One region of the Rossellomorea sp. GCM10028870 genome, then DNA from elsewhere that is predicted to be linked to it. Evidence: riboswitches for the same ligand, from Rfam matches in the RefSeq annotation. Region 1 holds a riboswitch; the other holds the start of a gene.
What was found. A riboswitch is a leader RNA that binds a small molecule or an ion and turns the genes downstream of it on or off. The one in region 1 is predicted to bind glycine.
Positions count from the first base shown of each region.

Region 2: linked by a shared signal. The riboswitch ahead of gcvT (glycine cleavage system aminomethyltransferase GcvT) and the one ahead of ACFQWC_RS18720 (amino acid permease) in region 1 are both predicted to bind glycine.

Region 1 covers NZ_JBHTGN010000005.1:52,358-55,782, reverse strand. Annotated here, with positions in the region: partial or broken gene ACFQWC_RS18725 (Gfo/Idh/MocA family protein) at 1-90, opposite strand, end outside; gene ACFQWC_RS18720 (amino acid permease) at 151-1,521, opposite strand; glycine riboswitch at 1,679-1,761, opposite strand; gene rlmH (23S rRNA (pseudouridine(1915)-N(3))-methyltransferase RlmH) at 1,919-2,398, opposite strand; gene ACFQWC_RS18710 (CxxH/CxxC protein) at 2,493-2,651, opposite strand; gene ACFQWC_RS18705 (S1C family serine protease) at 2,772-3,425, opposite strand, start outside.
Region 2 covers NZ_JBHTGN010000001.1:504,821-508,245, reverse strand. Annotated here, with positions in the region: gene gcvPA (aminomethyl-transferring glycine dehydrogenase subunit GcvPA) at 1-644, opposite strand, end outside; gene gcvT (glycine cleavage system aminomethyltransferase GcvT) at 661-1,767, opposite strand; glycine riboswitch at 1,865-1,943, opposite strand; glycine riboswitch at 1,947-2,038, opposite strand; gene ACFQWC_RS02590 (DEAD/DEAH box helicase) at 2,213-3,425, shown strand, end outside.

The DNA of each region.
Region 1 (3,425 bases):
GTTTTCAACCATTTGAAAAGCAGGGCCGCTTTTCTTTTCCGTTACCTCTTTGCAGCCGATGATTCCCCACCGGACCTTTTTGTAGATCATAGTTAAGTTCCTCCTATTGGATTCGTTAGTATCCTTCATACCTGATTTTTCTGAATTTGACTACGATTGATGCATCAACCCTTGATATTTTTCCTTTTTTCTCTTCATCCCATATAAGATAAATAAAAGAATGAACCAAAGGGGAGTCAATAATAAGGCTGGACGAGTAGCCTCAGAAAACAGCATAATCACCAGGATCACAGCAAACATTGTGAGCACGACGTAATTCACAAAAGGTGTAAGTGGTGCTTTGAATGTTGATTTCAATTGTAATTGCGGACGTGTTTTCTTATACTTTATATGGCTGATCAGAATCACACCCCAGACCCATATGAAGCAAATCGCACTGATGGTTGTCACGATCCCAAAGGCTTGCTCTGGTAACAGTTTGCTTAACAGGGCTCCTGCGGATATGACCAGTGTGGAGATGAATAACCCATTACTTGGTACATGATTTTTATTCAGTTTTGCAAACTGAGACGGCCCTTGGTTATGATGGCTTAAATTATATAGAATCCGGCTCGTGGAGAACATGCCGCTGTTGCAGGCAGAAGCCGCTGATGTCAGCACCACAAAATTGATGATTCCGGCAGCCAGGGGAATTCCGATTAAGCTGAATGTTTTAACAAACGGACTTTCTGAAGCATTTAGACCCGTCCATGGGTTAATACATAAGAGCACAATCAGCGCGCCGACGTAGAAAAATAAAATCCTCAAAGGAATTTTATTGATGGCCGATGGGATATTTTTATGTGGATCAGATGTTTCTGCTGCCGATACGGCTACTAATTCCACACCGACATAGGCAAAGATGACCATTTGGAATGAAAGTAAAAACCCTGAAATTCCGTTCGGGAAAAAACTTCCATGTTCCCACAGATTCGTAACTGTAACCGCCCCTGCATCCGTCTTGAATCCCATCACCAGCAGCACAACACCGACACCGATCAACGCAAGAATCGTCATGACCTTGATTAAAGCAAACCAATACTCCAATTCCCCAAAGAGTTTCACCGTCAATAGGTTGAGCCCCAATAAAATGATTACGCAGATGAGTGCCGGTATCCACTGCGGGATATGGAACCAATAGTTCACGTATACACCAACAGCAATCACATCGGCCATGGCCGTCATGATCCAGCAGAACCAATAGGTCCAGCCCGTTACAAAGGACGCCCAGGCTCCAAGATACTCTTCCGCAATATCCGTTAACGACTGATAACCCGCATTGGACAACAGCAACTCTCCAAGCGCTCTCATCACAAAAAACAGGGCAATACCCACGATTAAATAAGCAAAGATGATCGAGGGACCTGCAAGCTGTATCGCTTTACCAGAACCTAAAAATAACCCCGTACCAATCGTACCGCCAATGGCAATCAGCTGAACATGGCGATTCGATAAATCCCTCTTTAATTTTCGTTGTTCCAACCTTAACTCCTCCTTACAGCCTTCCAATGTGATACATCGAGCAATAAATGAATACAAAAAAAGAGACTGGATGCGCTCCAATCTCATGGTCATAAGAATAACAAATACGATTTTGTATGCCAGCAACAATCATTACGGGCACACCAAAATAAATATCCGATACTCTTCTGTCCTTTTGCCTGAGATTATGAACCCTTCGGCGCCGCAAAAAACTCTCGCGGTCTCTCCAGAAGCTGCTCCTGCTATAGTATTATCCATAGCAATCATAGCTTTCTACGTAATTAAACTGTTTGGTTATTATTATTCTCTCGAATAGTTGATTATTCTAGTAGGAGTTAGGTGTTTTGTCAATAGGGAAGACATCCATTTCCTGTAGATGAATTTATTCGATGATTTTTTATTTATGGTACGGTTCACCCCGATTAATGCGAAACGCCCGATAAATCTGCTCCACCAGGATCAGTCGCATCAGCTGATGGGGAAAGGTCATTTTGGAAAACGAGAGGGTTTCATTTGATCTCTTGATTACATCATCACTCAAACCTAATGAACCACCAATGACAAACGCAACTTTGCTTTTCCCGTAAGTAGCAAGCTTGTCCAGATTATCGGCAAGTTCTTCCGATGAACGCATTTTCCCTTGGATGGCCAGGGCAATGACATGATGATCAGGAGAGATCTTAGCTAAGATCCGTTCGCCTTCTTTATTCTTCACTTGCTCTATTTCAGATTCACTCAATACTTCCGGGGCTTTTTCGTCGGCAAGCTCCACTATTTCTATCTTTGCATAAGCACCTAAGCGCTTTACATATTCACCTATTCCTTGCTTTAAATACTTCTCTTTTAATTTCCCGACCGTTACAATGGTGATATTCACTATCCACACTCGCTTTACAAACAATTTACAAACACGTTATCCACAGACTTTATCCACATATCCACAAATCCAATCCACATATCGTATGGGAATATTAGTTCGCCACTATATATATTGCGTTATTCCCACAATATTCACAGGTTGTGGATAACTTTTCATTTTCAGGAAGCTCTGTTAGTTGAGGGGCTACCTCATGTTCATCCACGACAATATCCATAGCTAATTCTACATGCTCTAAGCAGCAGTAAATCATGTTTTTTCCTCCTATACTTAACTCAAAATATACTCTATATACTTATCCACAATTATCATATCATGTAAAGAAAAAGCAGGAAAGGGCGCTTTGCCTTCCTGCTTTTCGCTTATCCACATTCTATAACCTGGATTCGTCAGTAAGTTTCATGGTTACTTCTTTCTTTTCACCGTTTCGATAGAACGTAACCTTCATCTGATCATTTACGTCTTTTTTGTTATATAGATGCTTTCTTAACTCAATGACATTTTCAATTTTCTCTCCGTCAAGCTCCGTAATCACATCGAGCTCTTGTAATCCGGCCTGGGCAGCTGGAGAATTGGGAACGGTTTGTCTAATCATAACACCATAGTTGATTTCTTTCGGAAGCTTCAATGTTTCCTGCTGGTGATAGGCAGAAATCTTATTCACATCCTCCAGTGTCACACCCATTGCAGGACGCTTGACCTCACCGTACTGCTCAAGATCTTCAATAATTGGCTGAGCATAGTTAATCGGGATGGCAAGTCCGATTCCTTCTACCGCACTCTGTGCAATTTTCATGGAGTTGATTCCGATCAGCTGGCCGGAAATATTGATTAACGCTCCACCACTGTTACCCGGGTTGATGGCTGCATCAGTTTGCAGAACCTCTGCATTCCAATCTTCCATCCCATCCTGGTTAATATCGACCGGAATCGTTCTCTCAACACCCGAAACAACCCCCTGTGTAACAGAACCTGAAAATTGCAGTCCCAGTGGGTTACCAATCGCAATAACTGGCTCTCCCGCTTT
Region 2 (3,425 bases), on a different contig from region 1:
TTAGGATATTGAACGATTACCGCTGCAATTTCATTGCTCATTAATTTCTTAAGTTCTTCCACGTCCGTTACACCATTATTGTGCGGGATTTCCACCACTTCGATATATTGACCTTTTGCATAAGATCGTAAAACATCACGTGATTCCGGATGTACGGTACTTGAAACCAATACCTTTTTACGGCGGGTCTGACCTGCGCTCAGCATAGCTGCTTCTGCTAGTGCCGTTCCTCCATCGTACATGGAAGAATTGGCTACATCCATGCCAGTCAGCTCACAAATCATCGTTTGAAATTCAAAGATAGCTTGAAGTTCCCCTTGTGAGATTTCCGGCTGGTAAGGAGTATAGGCAGTATAGAACTCTGAACGTGATAATACATGATCCACGATGATCGGCATGTAGTGGTCGTATACTCCTGCCCCTAAAAAGGACGTGTGACTTTTCAAGTCAGCATTCTTCGCTGCCAATTTGGTCAGTTCTTTTACCAATTCTGTTTCTGACTTCGCTTCTTTGATTTTGTAATCCCCTTTGAAACGAACCTTCTCAGGAATATCTTCAAATAGATCGTTAACGCTGTCTACTCCTATGCTGTCTAACATTTCCCTTTGATCTTGCTCTGTCATCGGTAAATAACGATGCTTCATGACCGTCATTCCTCCCCTATTTCTTTGGTCTTTTATAGAATGGTGTCGATACCACTTTGGCTTTTAACTTTTTCCCTCTGATTTCAACCAGTACTTCTGTATCTAAAGAAGTAAACTCTTTATCAAGTAATGCTAATCCTACATTTTTCTTTAATGTCGGTGATTGCGTACCGGTTGTGACTTCCCCTATTTCTTCTTCACCGGAATATACTTTATAGCCATGACGGGGAATTCCGCGATCGATCATTTCAATCCCGACGATTTTTCTTGAAGCCCCTTCTTCCTTTTGCTGTTTCAGCACTTCCTGACCGATAAATGGAACCTCTTTATTCACCTTTACGGCGAATCCGATCCCCGCTTCGATCGGCGTGATGGATTGAGATAATTCTTGTCCGTAAAGTGCAAGATTGGCTTCAAAACGCAATGTATCACGTGCACCTAGTCCGCATGGTAGCACCCCATGGTCCTTTCCTGCTTCCAGGATAGCTTTCCAGATCGCAGCCGCATCACCAGCATCACAGTAGATCTCAAATCCGTCTTCCCCTGTGTAACCGGTACGTGAAACAAGTGCAAGTCTATCATCAATATTCACTTCGGTTTGGAATTTAAAAAATCCGATATCGCTTAGTGAATGTTCGTTTGTAAGTAATTGTAAAACTTGTTCGGCAAGTGGACCTTGAAGTGCCAATTGCGCCATATGTTCAGAGATGTTATTGATTTCTACGCCATCTACTTCATGTTCTTTCAACCACTGAAAATCTTTATCTATATTTGCTGCATTGACAACGAGCAAATAATCATTATCTTTTATTTTATAAACTAATAAGTCATCGACCGTCCCACCGTTTTCGTAGCACATAGCCGTATACTGAGCCCCTCCGTCTTTTACTTTGGAGACATCGTTTGTCATCATTTTTTGTAAGTAGTCAAGAGCCCCTTCACCCTTCACTTCAATTTCTCCCATATGAGAAACGTCGAATAGTCCAGCCCGGGATCGTACCGCTTCATGTTCTTCTTTAATACTTGAGAATTGCACTGGTAAAGCCCAGCCACCGAAGTCGATGGTCTTTCCTCCATACTCTTTGTACACTTCGTATAAAGGTGTTTGTTTTAACTCTGACATGACTTTTCCCCCTTTATCTTCCTTACATGCATAATCCTTAACCAAGTTTTATCCCATGAAAAAAGGACAGAAAAACCCCTTTTCATAAAGAAGTTTTCTCTGTCCTTGCACCTGAAAGTTTACCGAAGAACGGCTTTCCCCTTTGGTGGTTTCCGTTAAGGAAACACTCTCCAGAGTTGCGTCCAACAAGAGTCTTTTTGCCTGAGAGATTCACACTTAAAAGTGCTTGCTCCTTCGGCGCTGTATGCACAGTCTCTCCCCTTGTTATCATTCGCCAATATTCCTTGAAACATTTGGTCATACTAGAAATATACAGAAGAAATGTTGTAAATGTGAATGTTCGGATTTTCGAGTTTTTTTAACATTAGAAAATCTATTTTCATCCTACCATTAAATACGAGGATTGAGCAATCATTTTTATTAGAATTAAGGAGATGTTTTTCAGATGAATGTTGAGGTTTTATTTGATGAAGAATGGGGCGAGGGTCTCGAGAATTTAATTGATAACGATGGCCCATGGGGAAATTGGGAGCTTTATAAGCTGGCCATCGAATTTGAACATCATCTTGCAATTCCGAACTTTGAAGGCCTGCAAGCTCCAAAACATTTGGCAAATGTCACTCCACTCCCCCATCAGCTTGAAGCAGCAAAGCAGGTTGTCGAAACGATGAACGGCAAAGCGATCCTTGCAGATGAGGTCGGATTAGGCAAGACCATCGAAGCCGGATTGATATTGAAAGAATACATGATTAGGGGATTAGTGAAGAAAGTATTAATATTGGTTCCTGCATCCCTGGTCTCTCAATGGGCCTATGAATTGAACAGTAAGTTTTTCATCCCGGCTGTTCCGCAACGAAAAAGTTACGTATGGGATCAGTGCGATATTGTCGTCTCTTCCATGGATACGGCTAAGAGGAGCCCTCATCGAGAGAAGGTGTATGAACAGGACTATGATTTGGTGATTATCGATGAAGCTCACAAACTAAAAAATCATAAAACAAAAAACTATGAATTTGTCCAGAACTTAAAGAAGAAATTCTGCTTATTGCTGACGGCCACACCAATCCAAAATCGTGTTGAAGAGATTTTCCATCTAGTTTCCCTCCTTAAGCCTGGACATCTCGGAAATGAATCCGGGTTTTCTGACAGATATAAAAAAGGGGACCGTACTCTTCAAGAGGATGAACATTTAAAGAGTCTCATTAACAAAGTGATGATTCGTAATAGACGGAGCGATACGGGTATAGAATGGACGAAACGTCACGTTAAGACAGTTTTAATTGATTTTAACGAAGCTGAAAGAGATTTATATAACAGCATCGATTTGCTCAAGGGGGACTATGATGAGTGGGCTAATTCAAGCTCCTTCTCTCTATTGACACTTCAAAGAGAAGCATGCAGCTCACGTGAAGCAGTATTTTATACCCTTAAAAACATGCTGGAAAAGAAGGAGAACCCGACAGCAGCTTTTGAAAATACAATTGGTACACTTATGAAAAAAGTAGAAAACGTGACAATGAACTCCAAGGCTCAGAAAGCACTGGAAATCATCCAATCGATCAATGATAAAGTGATTATTTTTACAGAGTACCGGGCGACACAGCTCTATCTTCAATGGTTCTTAAAACAGCATGGAATAAGCTCCGTACCGTTTCGGG